DNA from 4 places in the Mesorhizobium sp. M1078 genome. Region 1 is predicted to be linked to each of the others. Evidence: riboswitches for the same ligand, from Rfam matches in the RefSeq annotation. Region 1 holds a riboswitch; each other region holds the start of a gene.

Region 1 (4,515 bases):
TGTTGGTTGTTCAGCGTCCAGAATTGCGCCGGGTCGCCTGATGCATGTCGCTCGGGGTGGCCCCGGTTTTGAGACGACGACATGCATAAAATCAAAGATCTAAACCGCGTCGCCTGAGTCCGTTCAAACGCGACGCGCTTTAGGGAAACGATTATGCCTGTTTCACCGCCGGCCAGCCGAGAGGTTCCTCGACCTCATGGATCGGGTCGACAATGATGAGATCGGCAAGGTCGTCATGGACATCGACCTTGAGCGGCTCATTGCTGGCAGCAAGCGCAGACGACAGCTCGCCCGAAAGCGGTTGTGCCGATGTTTCGGCTGGCGCAAGCAACCCGAAATCGAGCAGTCGGGCAACGAAGCTTTCGAGGTCGGCCAGGCTTATTTTTGCGGCGCCCGCGGCAGCTCCGACCAGCGCTTCAGTGGCGACGCCGGACGACAAAGCCTGCCAGACCCGGCTGCCGGAATCGGAAAAGCCGAAATACTTACCGTTCGAAAGATCGAGAACGACGGCTTCGCCATCGAATGATTCGAAAACGATGTCCTTGCTTGCGACCGCGTAGACCCGCTGTTGCATCGCTCTGTCCCCCGTTCCATGCGCCCATGAAGGGATGCGCCAGTTTCACGGTCTGCCAGCCCTTCCTAAGTGCGTCTAAATCACTCGGCCTATGCTTGGCAAGACAAAGACCCGCGAACACAACGCCTGCGTCGGTGACCGTTGCGGCGAAGTCGACCGGCTCAAGCCTCGATTTCGAGCGCCGACAATGGTTTCGAGCAGCAGGCAAGGATAAAACCGTCATCGATCTCGTGGTCGAGGATGCCGCCATTGTGGCTCATCTCGACTTCGCCGGAGACCTTCTTCACCTTGCAGGTGCCGCACAGGCCGAACTCGCAGGCGGCGGGAATCCGCACGCCCGAGCTGCGCGCTGTCTGTAGCACGGTCTGGCCGGCGACGCAGCCGGCATCGACCTCCGAAAGCGAGAAGCGGATCGGCGTCACGGCTTCGACAGGTGCAGCGATGCCGTCCTCGACCGGGGAGGCAAACGGCGCCGGAATTTCCTCCACCACAGGCGCGGCAAAGCTCTCCTGATGGTATTTCGTCATGTCGAAGCCGGCGGCATCCAGCATGCCGCGCACGGCGCGCATGAACGGATCGGGGCCGCAGCAGAAGATTTCGCGCTCGCGGAAATCCGGAGCCAGCAAGGGCAGCCGGATCGCGTCGATGCGCCCCATATGACCGTACCAGCCCTCGCGGCTGGAACGTTCCTCGATCATGAAGCCGAGCGACAGGCCGGGCATATGGCCGCCGAGCAGTTCGAGTTCCTTGCGGAAGATGATCTCTTCGGCACGCCGCGCGCAGTTGACGAAACCGACATCGGTCCATGGCGCGCAGTCGTTCAGCCAGCGCAGCATCGACATCATCGGCGTCACGCCGGAGCCGGCGGAAATGAACAGGTATTTGGCCGCCGGGTGGCTGTGCAACGAGAAGTCGCCGGCCGGTCCGTAGGCCTTGACATGCGAACCGGGCACCAGATGGTCGAACATCCAGCGCGTGCCGATGCTGCCCGGTTGCGCCTTCACTGTCACCGCGATCGAAAACGGCCGCGATGGCGACGACGACAGCGTATAGGTGCGCATCAGCGGCCCGTCCGGTGTCGGCAGTTCCAGCGTCAGGAACTGGCCCGGCTTGTAGCGGAACCAGGTCTGGTTGTCGGAGCGGAAGGTGAAGGTCTTGACGTCAGGCGCCTCGTCGCTGACGCCGATCACTTCCAGCACCTGCAGCCTATCGTTCCAGGGCGCCATCTGGTCGAGATGGCGATAGAGCCCAAGATCCGTCATCGCATTCATCCTCCGGTCCTTCTTCGCCTGCTCCAGCTCACGCGACGCTGCGCAGCGCCGGCCTGCCACCTTCGGCAAGGCGCGGGCCGATGAAGGCCGCGTACCATTCGACGAACTGGATCACGCCGCCCTCGTGCAGCTCCGAATAGGGGCCGGGCTCATAGGCCGGAGACAGGATGCCGAAGGCGTTTTCCTCGACGATGCGGCGGTCCTGGTCGTTGGTCTCGGTCCAGACATGGGTGAGCTCCTCAAGGTTGTAGTCGACCCCCTCGACCGCATCCTTGTGCACCAGCCACTTGGTCGTCACCGCGGTTTCGGTGGCGCTGATCGGCAGCACCCGGAAGGTGACCGCATGGTCGATCAGTATGTGGTTCCAAGTCGTCGGATAGTGGTAGTGCATCAAGGTGCCGATGCGGTCGGCGGCAAGAGTGTCGGACAGGTTCTTCGTCACCGCGCGCTTTCCGGACATCGTGTAGCTGACGGCATCGCGCAGCAGCGGCGCGCGGGTGGCGCGGTATTGCCCGGCCGGATCGATGCGGAACTTGCTCGGCAGGCCCGCCGCCTCGCATTTCGCCCAGTGCGCCAGCATCTCCGGATCGCTGTCGGCGCCCTGCACGCCGGTCACCGTCGGCGCTTCGGGGAATGTCTTGCACAGCTCTGGATGATTGCCGGCGCAGTGATAGCATTCGCGGTTGTTTTCCCAGACCAGCTTCCAGTTGCCCTTCTCGATGATGGTGCTCTCGAAGGCGACCTTGGCTTCATTCAGCCGGTGCGGCTTGAGGTAGGGCTCTATCATGGCGCGCATCGGCGCAAAGTCGGCAGGTTCTTTCGCCAGGCAGATGAAGATGTAGCCGCCGACGCTCTCGCAGGCGACGGGCTTCAGGCCGAACTGGCTCTTGTCGAAACCGTCGGCCATCTGGCGGGCAAACAGCAGCCGGCCGTCAAGCTCGTAGGTCCACTGGTGATAGGGGCAGACAAGCTTTGCCGCCATGCCCTTCTCAGTGTTGCAGACACGGCTGCCGCGATGGCGGCAGGAATTGTGAAAGGCGTTGATGTTGCCCTTCTGGTCGCGGACCAGCACCACCGGATAATCGCCGATCTGCACGGTGATATAGCTGCCGGGCTTCGGCAGTTCGCAATCATGGCCGATGAACAGCCAGTCGCGATACCAGATGAGCTCCATGTCGAGCTTGAAATAGTCCGGGTCGGTGTAGAAGGGCTGTTCCAGCGAAAAGCCTTGCTTGCGGCCGTTCAGGAGCCTCAGCATGTCGTTGCGCGTATCCATAGTTCTGTCCTCGTGGTTTAAGGACTGAACTTGGTGGTGATGGAGGAAGGATCGGACGCAGGCCGGCGTGGCTCCGGACATGCACTATCCACCTCTTGACCGCCCACCGCGATCAGTCGAGTCTAGGCATCTCGGGCTGGTTTCCGGGCTCTGGAGTTGTCCTTGCGGACCATCGCGACACCTTCCCAGGCTCTTGCCCAGTGGTCTCCCGTTGCGACTTGAACTCCACCACCGTTGCGGGGGCAGCGCCGGATTCTGACCGGCTTCCCAATTCTCCGCTGCGTCGTCACGAAGCGGCACCTGAGATGCGATCATCTAATCACGGCAGCGATCGCGACGTCGGCATGAAAGCGACATCATATCCATGCGGCGCGACACGCGCGGCATACGCCCCCCGCCGCCGGTCAAAGAGCTGAGACGTTTCTTGCGAGGCCATCATCGCCGTTTCGAATCGCTGCGGATCCAGTTCGATCGGGGGCAAAAAGGGCTCAACGGTATCGAAAAGTTACTATTAGCAATCTCTAATCGAACCGAACGGTTCGTTTCTGTTGACAATGCGTGCAGGACGGTGTGAACGACGGCCCGGAAACCGACACCGGAGCGAACCACTCGGTTCGGCATAAGCGACTGAAAACAATGCGACAAATGACCATAGAGGAACTTTCTGGCACAATTTCAAGGTGCAGGACCGTGGTCCACATGGAACAACTTCGTGATTGGAAACCAGCCTATGGCTTTCCCACATCGGGGCTGTCCGAACGACGCGAATTCCTCCCAAGACACGCCGCTAGACGGACAGACAAACTGGAGTCCTAAAAATGAAAAAGATCATCTTCACTGCCGCAGCCGTTTTGGCGATCACCGGCAGCGCCTTCGCCGGTAGCGACAATTACGGTTCCAATGGTGCGAACCAGCCAGCCGTCTCGGTCGACAGCTCGTATACGGCTTCCATTCAGAAGCCGGCGCACGCTGACAAGCAGCCTGTCGTTCAGGGCGCCGACCGCGACCTCTACGGCAATCGCTGATCCCGACCAAAGAAGGGCAGCTATCCCGCCCTTCTTGGGATCTCAAAAAATTCAGGAGTATTGAAATGAAAAAGATCATCCTTGCTGCCGCCGCCGTTTTGGCCATCTCCGGCAGCGCTTTCGCCGGCAGCGACAACTACGGTTCGAACGGCGCCAACCAGCCTGCGATTACGTCGACCGATAGTGGCCATACGGCTTCGGTTGAGAAGTCGGCTCCAGCCGAGCAGGCGCCTGCCCACGGTGCCGACCGTAACCTTTTCGGCCGCTAAAAGCCGGTTTCCAGCACGTGGCGGGCTTATCTGCTGCAGCTGGCGGCATCAGAAAAATTCAGGAGACTAAAATGAAGAAGATCGTTCTTGCCACCGCAGC
Region 2 (4,515 bases), on a different contig from region 1:
CATAGCGCCACCAGTCGTAGCCGCCGAGGATGCGCACCAAAATCACCTTGGCGTGGCGGGCGACGCTGTCGATCCAGAGGTCCACGGACATGGGATGGCGCAGGTCGCGCAGCGCCGCCAGCCGCATCGACGGCAGGCGGACGGCATCGGCCTTCCAGGCCGCCGCGAGGCCGGCGAGGTCGCTGTCGGTGAAGGACAGCACCACGATATCCGCCGGCGTCTGCCCGAGATCGACGGGCTCGGCGAGATCGTCGAGCGAGGCGGAGGTCGTGGTGAGTATGTGCATCGCGGCTCGTGCCTGAGATCAGCCGGCGAGTATACGCTCGATCGCCGGGCGGTTCAGCCCCTTCAGGCCAATGACGACGAGACGCGAGCGGCGATCGTCTTCGGTCGTCCAGGCGCGGTCATAATAATGGTTGACGCGTCGGCCGACGGCCTGCAGCAAAAGCCGCATCGGCTTGCCGCCGACATCGACGAAGCCTTTCACGCGCAGAACATTCTCTTCCTCGGCCACCGTAGCGACGCGCCTGGCCAGTTCGTCCGGATTGGTGATCGAGGGGATGTCGACGATGAAGGTGTCGAAATCGTCATGCTCGTGGTCGAAGGCGCCGTCATGGTGCGACTTGCGGTTCTCGATGTCGTCTTCGACGGCGAGACCGAGGCCAAGCAGCACCGACGGGTCGACCTTGCCATGCGCGGTCGGCACGATTTTTACCGCGCGGGCGGAATGCTCATTGATGATGGTGTTGGCGCGGGCCGAACCGGCTGAATCCATCAAATCGCTCTTCGACAGGATGATCAAATCGGCGCAGGCGATCTGGTCTTCGAAGACTTCTTCGACGGGGTCGTCATGGTCGAGCGTCTCGTCCTGGACACGCTGCGCCTGAAGCGCGTCCATGTCGTTGGCGACGCGTCCCTCGGCCAGCGCCGGGCCGTCTACCACGGCGATGACACCGTCGACCGTCACCCGGCTCTTCACGCTCGGCCACTGGAACGCCTGGACCAGCGGCTTGGGCAGAGCGAGGCCCGAGGTCTCGATCAGGATGTGGTCGACCCTCGGCGTCAGTGCGAGGATTTTGTCGAGGGCGGGCACGAAATCGTCGGCGACTGTACAGCAGATGCAGCCATTGGCCAGTTCGACGATGTTTTCCTCGGGGCAAGTGTCGATGCCGCACCCTTTGAGAATCTCGCCGTCGATGCCGATGTCGCCGAACTCGTTGACGATGATGGCAATGCGCTTGCCCCCGGCGTTTTCCAGGAGATGGCGGACCAGCGTCGTCTTGCCGGCGCCGAGAAAGCCGGTGACGACGGTGCAGGGAACACGGGAGAGATTGCCGGTCGGGTTTGAAACGTTCATCGTCAGTCCTTCAGCATATCGAGGGGTGGGATGCGGGCAACGAGGCCGCGCTTGAGGCTATCGGGCCGGCCGCGCCACGGGATGAGACCGTCGGTCGAAGTCGCGAAGAGCTTTGCGCCGGTGACGAGATCGGCGCCGCTGGTTGCGGCCAGATCGCCGAAGACATAGCTCCAGCAGCCATCACGCAGGATCGCGGCGCTGAGGCGGCGCTTGCAATTGCCGAGACATTCGGCGGTGCGGACGCGGATGTTGTCATCGGCTGCGGCGAGGCGCGTGTCGTCGGCCAGCAGTTCGCCGGCGCGGGGGTGAGCGTCTGAGCCGGTTTCATCGCGGCATGAGGCGCAGACGATGACGGTCACGCCAGCCAACGCGTCGCTATTGGCAGACGAAACATCCGCTGTGCCAGCCGAAAAACTGCTGTTCTGGTCCAAAAACCGTGCTCCTTGCCCGGAAACCCGCCAGGCGATCGGATACTTTGTCTCAGACGGCAGGTCTCCTGGCTCGCGGGTCATCGCCTTGGTTAGCCGCCTTCCCGGTGTTACCCAGTGGCTTTCGGCCTTGGCTCTTCGCTTACAGTTGCGGGGACAGCCGCGGATTTGGGATTTTCGTCCCGCACCGCATTCCCTCTTGGCCCTTGCCGTTGCGGGCAGGGGACCGTCTGGAGCGGATTTAGGCTGTTGCGGGGAGTTGTGTCAACGCACTGCTACGACATGGCGATGTCGACCAGGGGTTTCCCCAGATTGCCGGCCGGCGCCACTTCGATGCGCTCAAGGCCAAGCCAGCCCTGCATCTGCTTCAATTCCTCGAACAGCTCTGCGGCAGTTTCCGGCGGTGCGCCTGCTTCGGCGTAGGCGGCGTGGACGCGTAAGACACTCGCAGGCCGGTCGGCCTTGAGATCGACGCGGGCGACGATCCGGTCGCCGAGCAGGAAGGGCAGCACGTAGTAGCCATATTGGCGCTTTTCGGCCGGCGTGTAGATCTCGATGCGGTAGTGGAAATCGAACAGGCGCTCGGTGCGCGAGCGCTCGAAGACCACCGGATCGAAGGGCGCCAGTAGCGCGCGGGCCTCGATCTTTCGCGGCAGACGGGCGTCCTTATAGAGGTAAGCCGGCTTGTCCCAGCCTTCGACGCGCACCGGCAGCAGTTCGCCCAACTCGACCAGTTCCTCCAGCCGGCCCTTCATATCGGCCGGCGACAGGCGGAAATAGTCGCGCAGGTGACCCGACGTCGCGATGCCGTGGGCGCGGGCGGAAATGCGCAGCAATTCGCGGTGCGCGTCCTCGGCCGCCGGCACCGGCAGGTCGAGGATCGCCTGCGGCAGCACGCGCTCGGGCAGGTCGTAGAAACGCTCGAAGCCACGGCGGTGCGCCGTGGTGATGCGTCCGGCCCAGAAGAGCCATTCGAAGGCGTGCTTGGCGTGGCTCCAGCCCCACCAGCCGCCCGAACCTTTCTGGCCCTCCAGTGCCGAAGCGGCAATCGGGCCGCGCTCGGCGACCGCGCGGTAGATCTCTTCGATATAGGCGGCGTGCTCGCGGCCCCATTTGGCGAGGCCCAGATACATTTCGTCGCCGCTTTCAGCGCGCTGCATGCGCCAGCGCATCAGTGGGTAGGTCTCGACCGGCAGGAACGAGGCCTCATGCGCCCAGTACTCGAACACGGTGCGCTTGCGGGTGATTGCGGCATTGTCGAGCAGGGTGAGCGGGTAGGGGCCAAGGCGCGAATAGAGCGGCATATAGTGGGCGCGCACCACGGCGCTGACGGAATCGATCTGCAGCAGGCCGGTGCGCGACAGCACGCGGGCGAGGTGGCGGCGATCGGGCGTGCCGACCGGGCGGGGATCGAGAAATCCTTGCGCGGCGAGCGCGATGCGCCTGGCCGTCGGGAGTGAGATATTGTCCTTCGTCAAAGTGTCTTGCCTCGAACCATTTTTCCCGACTTTAGCCGGCGATTCCGGTCATGCTAGCAGGCAAATGGCGGGAGATGTGTCAGGAGACAAAAGTGGAGTGAAAGATGAAGGAAATCAAACAGGAGGAGATCGGACCAGTTTTTCCCGGCCTGCCGTCCAGCACTGTCTTTTGAACAAGGTTTGACTTGCTTCGCTGAAAGCCCTGCGCTAACCCTCGCCGCGTTGCAGCAAAGGCACCTAAAACGGTTCAGCGGTTAAACTGTCGCGCTTCCGCATTAGGGTTGGTTGCTGTAATCAAAGTGGATTGGCCGCCAACGGAAAGCCGAGCATGAACGTACTCCTCAGTTCATACCTGCCCATCGTCCTCTTCATCGCCGTGGCCGCAGTTGTAGGCTTGGCGCTTATCATCGCGCCGTTCCTGGTGGCTTATCGCAATCCCGATCCGGAGAAGCTTTCCGCCTACGAGTGCGGGTTCAACTCGTTCGACGATGCCCGGATGAAATTCGACATCCGCTTCTACCTGGTGTCGATCCTGTTCATCATCTTCGATCTGGAAGTGGCCTTCCTGTTTCCGTGGGCGGTGTCGTTCTCGAAGATCGGCATGCTCGGTTTCTGGTCGATGATGGTGTTTTTGGCGGTGCTGACCATCGGCTTTGCCTATGAATGGAAAAAAGGAGCGCTGGAATGGGATTGAACGACAGTTCCGGAACGCTCGTCGCGCCGAAGCCCAAAGGCCTGATCGACCCCAATACCGGACGTCCGGTCGGTTCCGACGATCCGTTCTTCCTCGAGATCAACAATGAACTGGCCGACAAGGGTTTTCTGGTCACCTCGACCGAGGCGCTGATCACCTGGGCACGCAGCGGCTCGCTGATGTTCATGACCTTCGGTCTCGCCTGCTGTGCCGTCGAGATGATCCACACCTCGATGCCGCGCTATGATTCTGAAAGGTTTGGCGTGGCTCCTCGCGCGTCGCCGCGCCAGTCCGACATCATGATCGTGGCGGGAACGCTGACCAACAAGATGGCCCCGGCTTTGCGCAAGGTCTACGACCAGATGCCGGAGCCGCGCTACGTCATCTCGATGGGCTCCTGCGCCAATGGCGGCGGCTATTATCACTATTCCTATTCGGTGGTGCGCGGCTGCGACCGCATCGTGCCGGTCGACATCTATGTGCCCGGCTGCCCGCCAAGCGCCGAAGCGCTGCTCTACGGCATTCTTCTCCTGCAGAAGAAGATCCGCCGCACCGGCA
Region 3 (4,515 bases), on a different contig from region 1:
CATGGCCGACGATGAACATCGAGGGCAGGCTGGTGGCATAGGTCTGTCCGGCCGCACGCTCGGCTGGCGTCAGGCCCGGGAAGACCGGGCCATGGGCATGTCCGTCGCGCGACCAGGTCTCGGCGCCGGCGCGCAGGCCACCCGAAAACTCCGGTGCGTCATTGTCGGCATGGCGGACCCAGTCGGGGTCGTCGTGCCGGCTCATCAGGCCGCGGCCGTATATCGGCACCAGCCGAGACAGGTCCTTGTGGACGCCTGGGCAATGCAGGCACTCGTTGAAGTTCTCCCAGAAGATTTTCCAGTTGCAGTTCATCACCTTGCGCAGGACATGGCCTGATACCAGCGTTTCCAGCGGCCAGTTGGCGAGGTCGCCGGATGCGGGATCGAAGGAGGTCTCGGCGGAGCCGGCCGTCGCCTGCTGAAGGTTCACAAAGACAAAGCCGCGCCACACCGACAGCGCCACCCGGTAGAGCGGATGATCTGCCTTGTCGAAACCATCTGGCAGCGATTTCGAGGGAACGCGCACGAGATCGCCGCGCAGCGAGTAGGACCAGGCATGGTAGGGGCAAGTGATGAGCCGCGCTTTCAGCCGGCCCTCGCTTTCCTGGCAAAGCTGCGAGCCGCGATGCCGGCAGGTGTTGTGGAAGGCGCGCAACTCGCCGGTGTCGTCGCGCAGCACGACGATTTCCTGCGTGCCGACGCGGAATGTCCTGAATGCCAAAGGCTGGGCAAGATCGGCCTCGCGGCAGACGAGCAGCCAGCTTTTGTACCAGATGGCCTCGAGATCGCGCTGGTAAGCCTCGCTATCCCAATAGGCCGATGACGGTAGCGTCGGTTCGGCCCGGCTCAGGCCGTTATAGGGGTCGCGCTCGCTCGGGTTGGGATGCATGGCTGGCTTCCTATGAAGCGTCAGCCGACACCCCGGCAAATCGTTTGTCAATCAGAGTGCCGCATTGCCGGTTGCAGGCGCGGCGCATAATCATGTCGTGGACATGGGACATTCGGAATTGGGGGGATTCGGACGTGGCCGCACGACAGATGTCGCTTACGCCGGAGCTGGTCGCGCGCTGCTGGCGCGAGATCAGGGACCCCGGGCCTGATCCGGACGCGATGCATCTCGATGAAGCCGACTATGACGCGCTTCTGGATGAATTGCAGGTCGAACTCCCGGATAGCGAACCGCTATGGCTGTTCGGCTATGGATCGCTGATCTGGAAACCGGAAATAGATTATGTCGAGGACCGCGTTGCGCTGGCGCGCGGCTGGCATCGGTCCTTTTGCATGAACATGACGCGCTGGCGCGGCACCAAGGTCAGCCCCGGCCTGATGATGGCGCTGGACCGTGGCGGACAATGCAAGGGCGTCGCCTTTCGGCTGACCGACAATAACCGGCGCGAGCAGTTGGGCCGGCTTTTCCGGCGCGAAGTCACGCTGAAGCCGACAAGCTACCGGCCGCGCATGCTGAAGCTTGCAAGCGAGGCCGGACCGCTCAGGGCATTGGCCTTCGTGATCAACCGCAACGGCCTGACCTATTCAGGACCGCTCGACGAGGGCAAGGTCGTCGAAAGGCTGGCAACGTCCTGCGGGCACTGGGGGTCGGGCGCCGACTATCTCTACAACACGGTGAAAAACCTTGAAGAGCGCGGCATTCACGATCGCCATCTGTGGCGGCTGCAGCGGCTGGTTGCCGAGCGGATCACCGCGTTGAACCCGTAACGCCGCATGGCGCATTCGCGCTGTTGGCCGGCGGAATTTGGTTTGCCGGATGCGACCGTTTCAGCCTATAGTCATGCATGTCGTCGGTTCCGTTAGGGACCAAGAGGGAATGCGGTGAGGGCTGACTTGTTGCCCAATGCCGTGGCTGCCCCCGCAACTGTGTGCGGTAGTCCTCTCCAAGCCACTGGGGATTTTTTCTTCGGGAAGGTGGGGAAGGGCGCTGATCCGCGAGCCAGGAGACCTGCCGGCGACAGGGAACTGACTTCGATGCCCTCGGGTGGAGGGCGAAAGGACAAGATATGAATACCGCTTCCGTCTCCCTCGGCGCTTCCGTCTCCTCGCAGTCGCGCTTCATGCAGCTCGTGCTTAGCGCGTTTCTGGGCATTTTCGTCGTCGGCGTTGTCGGTTTCTCGCATATCGATGCGGTCCACAATGCGGCGCACGACTATCGCCATTCGATGGCGTTTCCCTGCCACTGACGAGGATCTGACATCATGAACCTGTTTCGCAACGTCGTGTTCATCGCGGCGATCGCAGGGCTCGTGGCGGGTGTCGCTCTCGCCTGCATGCAGGCCTACGCCACCGTGCCGCTGATCCTCAAGGCGGAGGTCTACGAAAAGGCTGGTGGCGGCCATGAGCATCAGCATGCCGCGGCGCCCGCCGCCAACGCTGCGGACACCGATGCCATGAGCACCGCCGCGCCGGCGGAAAATGCGGTGAGCAGCGCAGCACCGGCTGAAGCAGCCGCGCCGGCGGAGGACGAAGGCTGGGCGCCGGCCGACGGCTTCGAGCGTTTCGCCTTCAGTGTCGTCGCCAATATCGTCACCGGCATCGGCTTCGCGCTGGTCCTGGTGGCGGTTTCCGAGTTCGCCGGCGGCATCGGCAGCTGGCGCCAGGGCGTGTTCTGGGGCTTGGCCGGCTTTGCCGTGTTCACGCTGGCGCCGGGCCTCGGCCTGCCGCCGGAACTGCCGGCAATGCAGGCGGCCGATCTCATGCAGCGCCAGATCTGGTGGTGGGCAACGGTGATGACAACGGCGATCGGTCTTGCCCTTATCACCTTCCGCACGTCGGCGCCCCTGACTGTGCTCGCCGTCGTCCTGATCGTCGCCCCGCATATTGTCGGCGCGCCGCAGCCTGACAGTTTCGTAACGCCGATCCCGGAGGGCCTGCATCATCAGTTCGTGGTGGCGGTGACGCTGACCAATCTGGTGTTCTGGCTGGTGCTCGGCGCAGTTGTCGGTGTAGTGCGCGCGCGCTTCGCCGGCACCGCGACCAGCCTGCGCGACAGCTTTGCCTGATCGCAGTTTGACCTTCATCATCGGCGGTGCGCGCTCCGGCAAGAGCGCGCATGCCGAAACTTTGGCGACGGCGTTGCTGCCGCCATGGGCTTATATCGCCACCGCGCTAGCCTATGACGGCGAAATGCGCGAGCGCATCGCGCAGCACCGCTCGCGCCGTGGCGAGGGGTGGGCGACCATCGACGCCCCGCTTGATCTTGCCGGTGCGCTCGAGGCATTGCCGGACAACCAGCCGGTGCTTGTCGACTGCCTGACGCTGTGGCTGACCAATCATATGCTGGCCGATCATGATCTGGAGGGGGAGTGCCGGCGGCTGGCCGATGTGCTTTCGCGGCCGCGCGGACCGTGGTTCGTGGTCTCCAACGAAGTCGGACAAGGCATCGTGCCCGACAATGCGCTGGCACGCCGGTTCCGCGATGCCGCCGGCCGGCTCAACCAGCAGATCGCGGTCGTAGCTGATATGGTGCTTCTGATGGTGGCGGGGCTGCCGCTCAAGGTGAAATGAGATGACCGATATCGACACAAAAGACGAAGAGCGCCATCGCGCCAAGATGGCCAAGCGCAAGGCGGTGCAGGACGCCGAGGTCGCGGAAAAGACGGTCGAGAAGGGGCTGCTGATCGTCAACACCGGACCCGGCAAGGGCAAGACCACGGCTGCCTTCGGGCTGGCGCTGCGCATGCTCGGCTATGGCAAGCGCGTCGGAATCGTCCAGTTCATCAAGGGCAAATGGCACACCGGCGAGAAGGATGCCTTCGCGGCGTTTGGCGACCGCGTCGTCTGGCACACGATGGGCGAGGGTTTCACCTGGGAGACGCAGGATCTGAAGCGCGACATTAAGGCGGCCGAAGCCGCCTGGGCCAAGGCGCTGGAACTGATCGCCGATCCCTCGATCAGCCTCGTCGTGCTGGACGAACTGAACATCGCGCTACGCTACGACTATCTCGATCTCGACCGAGTGGTGGCGGCGCTGAAAGCGCGGCGCGAAGGTCTGCATGTCGTCGTCACCGGCCGCAACGCCAAGCCGGCGCTGGTCGAGGCGGCGGATCTGGTGACGGAGATGGGCGTGACCAAGCATCATTTTTCGGCCGGCGTGAAGGCACAGCAGGGGATTGAGTTTTGAGGGATTTCGTACCCTCCCCCTTGTGGGGAGGGTCGATCCGCGAAGCGGAGCGGGGTGGGGGTCCTCGTAGGGCGCAGTCCCCCGCCCCGGGGCTTCGCGCCGACCCTCCCCACAAGGGGGAGGGTAAAGGAAGGGCGACGATAAGCTCTCAGGACGTTACCGCGATAAGCACCGCCGACAGCAACCCGAACAGCCCAATCAGCAGATAGTCGGCGACCTGATAAAGTTTCAGCGCCTGCCTGATGTCCTGGCTTTCCGCCGCGCGCCTACCGCCTTCGCCCATATAGGCGTCCTCGACGATGACGCCGCCATAGCTGCGCGGGCCGGCGAGCGCCAGGCCGAGTGCGCCGGCCATTGCTGCTTCCGGCCAACCGGCATTG
Region 4 (4,515 bases), on a different contig from region 1:
GTGTGCGAGGTGCAGCTTGCTTACGCAATCGGCGTGGCCAGTCCGGTTTCCGTCATGGTCAACACGTTCGGGACAGCCAGGGTTGAGGAAAGCAGGATCGAGCGCCTCATTCTTGAGTTGTTCGATCTCAGACCGAAAGGCATTATCAAGATGCTTGATCTCTTACGCCCTATATATCGCAATACAGCGACCTATGGCCATTTCGGCCGTGAAGAGCCTGATTTCACCTGGGAGAAGACAGACAGGGCGGACGAATTGCGTCGCGAGGCAGGACTCGCCGCCCCGTGAGAGCCGCCGGCGAACGGATTGGCAAGCGGAAAGCCCATTTCCACCGAGCAGACCCGCGCCTGGCAGGCGTGGCGAGAAGCCGGCTCGGTTTTTTTGGCGGAGACATTGATGCCGGATTATGACGTGCTTTGCATCGGCAATGCCATTGTCGACATCATCGCCCAGTGCGACGAGGCATTCCTCGAGATCAACGGCATCATCAAGGGCGCGATGAACCTGATCGACACGCGCCGCGCCGAACTGCTCTACAGCCGCATGGGCCCGGCGATCGAGGCCTCCGGCGGCAGTGCCGGCAACACGGCGGCCGGCGTAGCCAGCTTCGGCGGACGCGCCGCCTTCTTCGGCAAGGTCTCCAACGATGCGCTGGGCGAAATCTATGCGCACGATATCCATGCACAGGGTGTCGCCTTCGACACCAGGCCGCTCAAGGGCGAGCCGCCGACGGCGCGCTCTATGATCTTCGTCACGCCCGACGGCGAGCGCTCGATGAACACCTATCTCGGCGCCTGCGTCGAGCTTGGCCCTGAGGATGTCGAGGCCGACAAGGCATCCGGCGCCAAGGTTACCTATTTCGAGGGCTATCTGTGGGATCCGCCGCGCGCCAAGGAGGCGATCCGGCAGACGGCGAAGCTCGCACACGAGGCCGGACGCGAAGTGTCGATGACGTTGTCGGATTCGTTCTGCGTCGACCGCTACCGGGACGAGTTCCTCGAGCTGATGCGCTCGGGCACTGTCAACATCGTCTTTGCCAACAGCCACGAGATCAAGTCGCTCTACCAGACAAAATCCTTCGACGAGGCGCTGGCTCAGATCCGCAAGGACTGCAAGATTGCCGCCGTCACCCGTTCCGAAAAAGGCTCGGTGATCGTGCGCGGCGACGAGACCGTGGTCATCGAGGCGACCGCCATCAAGGAGTTGGTCGACACCACCGGCGCCGGCGACCTCTACGCCGCCGGTTTCCTGCATGGCTACACGCAGGGCCGCAACCTCAAGACCTGCGGCGACCTTGGCTCGCTGGCGGCCGGCCTGGTGATCCAGCAGATCGGCCCCAGGCCAAGGCAGAATTTGCGCCGCGAGGCGGAAGGGGCTGGGTTGCTGTAGATGCGCGGGCAACTAACCAGCCGCCCTACTGACGCGATGACCGCAGTGGCGGAACTGTGTCAAAGCTCGCTGATAGCGACAGCCATTCGCTTCGGAGAACTGACCCATGCTGCTGCCGTGAGGCTCGCTGGAGGAGCGGTGCAAGGCGTGCTTGCCATGACAGCATTCACCGTCATCCAGATCGTCACCAGCATTTTCCAGAAGCTCAGCTTGGGGAAGGCCAGTAAGGTTCCTGAGGTAACGGAGAACTCGCGGCGTCCGTCGGACTTCACTTGCGATCACGTCCCACGATGCCGAATGCGGGCAGCAGACTGAATATTTCACAATGCTAGACAAAGGCGTAAAACGCGACCATATAACGACATAAACATTTCATTATGCGTCATTGACAAAGAGAGGGTTGCTGTGATTGTCTGCTGTTGTGGTTCTCGCGTACGGTGCTGCCGCAGCGGAGCTAAGAGGGAAGCCGGTGCGATGCCGGCGCTGCCCCCGCAACTGTTAGCGGCGAGCCAATCCACTCATGTCACTGAGGCGAATACCCTCGGGAAGACGGGTAGAGGCTATGACCCCGCGAGCCAGAGACCTGCCACGGCGAATTACGTCCACGGGCGGGGTGTCTCGGTGGCCGCTGCAACCGGCGTGCCGGCCTGCTAGCGCCTTCCTTGTCACCGACGCCCCCAACCATCGGGGTATGACATGACTGTCTCTCAGCAAATTCCTGTAGCAACGCTCGGCGTGCCGCGCTTCGGTCGTCGGCGAGAACTGAAATTCGCGCTTGAAAGCTACTGGTCCGGAACATCGTCCGCTGGCGACCTTCTCACGACGTCGAAGGCGCTCCGTGCCGCTAGCTGGGAAGAGCAGCGCGATCGCGGCGTGTCGAAAATCCCGTCGAACGACTTCTCGCTTTACGACCATGTGCTCGACACCGCAGCCATGGTCGGGGCCGTTCCATCCCGTTACGGCTGGAATAGCGGCGAGGTCCCACTTGACATCTACTTCGCAATGGCGCGCGGCAACCAGGGTCAGACGGAGGATTGTGGACACGCTGGTTACCAGGAGGAGGCTCATGGACCTGGTGTAACCGCGATGGAAATGACCAAGTGGTTTGACACCAACTACCACTACATTGTGCCGGAACTCGATGATGATCAGACGTTCGCCCTCTCGTCATCGAAGCCGGTCGATTACTTCCTCGAGGCTAAAGCTCTCGGCATTCACACACGCCCAGTCATCCTTGGACCCATCACCTTCCTCAAGCTGGCGAAATCGCGTGCCGAAGGGTTCGGTCCCATCGCGCTCCTACCGCGGCTGCTGCCCGTTTACGAGCAAGTCCTGCAGAGGCTGAAGCTGTCGGGAGCCGACTGGGTGCAGATCGATGAGCCAGCGCTTGTCCTCGATCTGAACCCGAACGAACGAGCTGCGTTCGAATTCGCCTATGGCCAGCTGTCGAAAGCCGCGCCCGAGCTGAAGATCATGCTGGCTACGTATTTCGGGTCGCTGGGAGACAATCTCGAAACCGCGGTTTCTCTGCCCCTGGCCGGCCTGCATATTGATCTCGTGCGCGCTCCCGAGCAGCTGGAAACGGTGGGTCGGCTCGCTCCGAAGGATCTGGTGCTCTCGCTCGGCTTGATCGATGGCCGCAACGTCTGGCGTGCGAACCTGCCCGCCATTCTCGACCGCATCAAACCGATCGTCGCCGGCTGGCCCTTGGACCGCGTCGAAATCGCGCCTTCTTGCTCGATGCTGCATGTGCCGATTGACCTGCGCATGGAGACGGAACTCGAGGCCGACATCAGGTCGTGGCTCGCCTTCGCGGCCCAGAAGACCGACGAGCTGGTCTTGCTGGCCCGGGCCCTTTCCAAAGGCAGAGATGCGGTGGCAGCCGCGTTGAAAGCTTCTGCCGAGGCTGCCGCCACTCGCTTGACGTCCACGAAGATCCATGACCCGCTTGTTGAGGGGCGGATCGCCAGCATTGACCATAGCATGAAACGACGAGAGAGCGCTTTTGGCGAGCGCTCCAGAGTCCAGGCCGGCACGCTCGGGCTGCCGCCGTTCCCGACGACGACAATCGGGTCCTTCCCGCAGACGCCGCAGGTACGCCGCGCCCGGTCCGCTCATGCGAAGGGCCAGCTCAGTTATGTCGACTACGAGATTTTCCTGAAGAAGGAGATCGAGTCAGCAATTCGTTGGCAGGAAGAGATCGGGCTGGACGTGCTGGTGCACGGTGAGTTCGAACGAAACGATATGGTACAGCATTTCGGCGAGCAGCTGTCCGGCTTCGCCTTCACTCAGCATGCCTGGGTGCAAAGCTATGGGTCGCGCTACGTGCGTCCCCCCATCATCTTCGGGGACGTATCGAGGCGCAATCCGATGACGGTGCGCTGGTGGCAATTCGCCCAGTCGCTTACGGAAAAGCCTGTGAAGGGAATGCTCACAGGCCCAGTGACCATTCTCAACTGGTCCTTTGTTCGAGACGACGTACCCCGCTCCGAAGCCTGCCGCCAGATCGCGCTCGCCATCCGCGACGAAGTGACGGATCTCGAAAGGTCCGGCGCAAGGATGATCCAGATCGATGAGGCCGCGTTTCGCGAAGGATTGCCACTGCGCCAATCTGACTGGAAAGCCTATCTCGACTGGGCTGTCGAATGCTTCCGGATCGCTTCAACGGGTGTAAAGGACGCGACTCGAATCCATACCCACATGTGCTATTCGGAGTTCAACGAGATCATCGACGCGATCGCTGGAATGGATGCGGATGTCATTTCGATTGAGACGTCGCGCTCCAAGATGGAACTGCTGGACGCCTTCACGAGCTCCAAATATCCGAACGAGATCGGTCCCGGCGTCTATGACATTCACTCACCACGTGTGCCGGAGGTCTGCGAGATTTCGGACCTAATCATGCTTGCCCGCGAGCGACTGTCCGACGGCCAACTGTGGGTAAACCCGGACTGTGGCCTCAAAACACGCAAGTGGGAGGAGGTCCGCCCTGCCCTCATGAACATGGTCGCTGCAGCGCGCGCGCTCCGGGAGAAAGTGGCCTGAGGCTTCTCCTTCCTCACCGTGTGGTGAGCTACCGGCTGGCTCCTGTCGGCCGTGAACATGCCAAACCGGCACACTCTTGGA

The links. A riboswitch is a leader RNA that binds a small molecule or an ion and turns the genes downstream of it on or off. The one in region 1 is predicted to bind cobalamin.
Region 2: linked by a shared signal. The riboswitch ahead of NKH38_RS07895 (DUF1636 family protein) and the one ahead of NKH38_RS20470 (aromatic ring-hydroxylating oxygenase subunit alpha) in region 1 are both predicted to bind cobalamin.
Region 3: linked by a shared signal. The riboswitch ahead of NKH38_RS08120 (CbtB domain-containing protein) and the one ahead of NKH38_RS20470 (aromatic ring-hydroxylating oxygenase subunit alpha) in region 1 are both predicted to bind cobalamin.
Region 4: linked by a shared signal. The riboswitch ahead of metE (5-methyltetrahydropteroyltriglutamate--homocysteine S-methyltransferase) and the one ahead of NKH38_RS20470 (aromatic ring-hydroxylating oxygenase subunit alpha) in region 1 are both predicted to bind cobalamin.

Annotation. Positions count from the first base shown of each region.
Region 1 is NZ_JAMYMP010000015.1:131,636-136,150, forward strand. Features, by position in the region: gene NKH38_RS20460 (PqqD family protein) at 152-574, opposite strand; gene NKH38_RS20465 (FAD-binding oxidoreductase) at 736-1,836, opposite strand; gene NKH38_RS20470 (aromatic ring-hydroxylating oxygenase subunit alpha) at 1,874-3,121, opposite strand; cobalamin riboswitch at 3,239-3,440, opposite strand; gene NKH38_RS20475 (DUF680 domain-containing protein) at 3,940-4,146, shown strand; gene NKH38_RS20480 (DUF680 domain-containing protein) at 4,212-4,415, shown strand; gene NKH38_RS20485 (DUF680 domain-containing protein) at 4,487-4,515, shown strand, end outside.
Region 2 is NZ_JAMYMP010000004.1:30,242-34,756, forward strand. Features, by position in the region: gene cobN (cobaltochelatase subunit CobN) at 1-286, opposite strand, end outside; gene cobW (cobalamin biosynthesis protein CobW) at 305-1,357, opposite strand; gene NKH38_RS07895 (DUF1636 family protein) at 1,360-1,788, opposite strand; cobalamin riboswitch at 1,827-2,031, opposite strand; gene NKH38_RS07900 (winged helix-turn-helix domain-containing protein) at 2,061-3,263, opposite strand; gene NKH38_RS07905 (NADH-quinone oxidoreductase subunit A) at 3,592-3,957, shown strand; gene NKH38_RS07910 (NuoB/complex I 20 kDa subunit family protein) at 3,948-4,515, shown strand, end outside.
Region 3 is NZ_JAMYMP010000004.1:74,637-79,151, forward strand. Features, by position in the region: gene NKH38_RS08110 (aromatic ring-hydroxylating oxygenase subunit alpha) at 1-889, opposite strand, end outside; gene NKH38_RS08115 (gamma-glutamylcyclotransferase) at 1,024-1,716, shown strand; cobalamin riboswitch at 1,784-1,979, shown strand; gene NKH38_RS08120 (CbtB domain-containing protein) at 2,016-2,195, shown strand; gene NKH38_RS08125 (CbtA family protein) at 2,211-3,014, shown strand; gene cobU (bifunctional adenosylcobinamide kinase/adenosylcobinamide-phosphate guanylyltransferase) at 3,007-3,519, shown strand; gene cobO (cob(I)yrinic acid a,c-diamide adenosyltransferase) at 3,521-4,135, shown strand; gene cbiB (adenosylcobinamide-phosphate synthase CbiB) at 4,284-4,515, opposite strand, start outside.
Region 4 is NZ_JAMYMP010000031.1:6,595-11,109, reverse strand. Features, by position in the region: gene metK (methionine adenosyltransferase) at 1-288, shown strand, start outside; gene NKH38_RS26810 (adenosine kinase) at 397-1,389, shown strand; cobalamin riboswitch at 1,795-1,994, shown strand; gene metE (5-methyltetrahydropteroyltriglutamate--homocysteine S-methyltransferase) at 2,086-4,434, shown strand.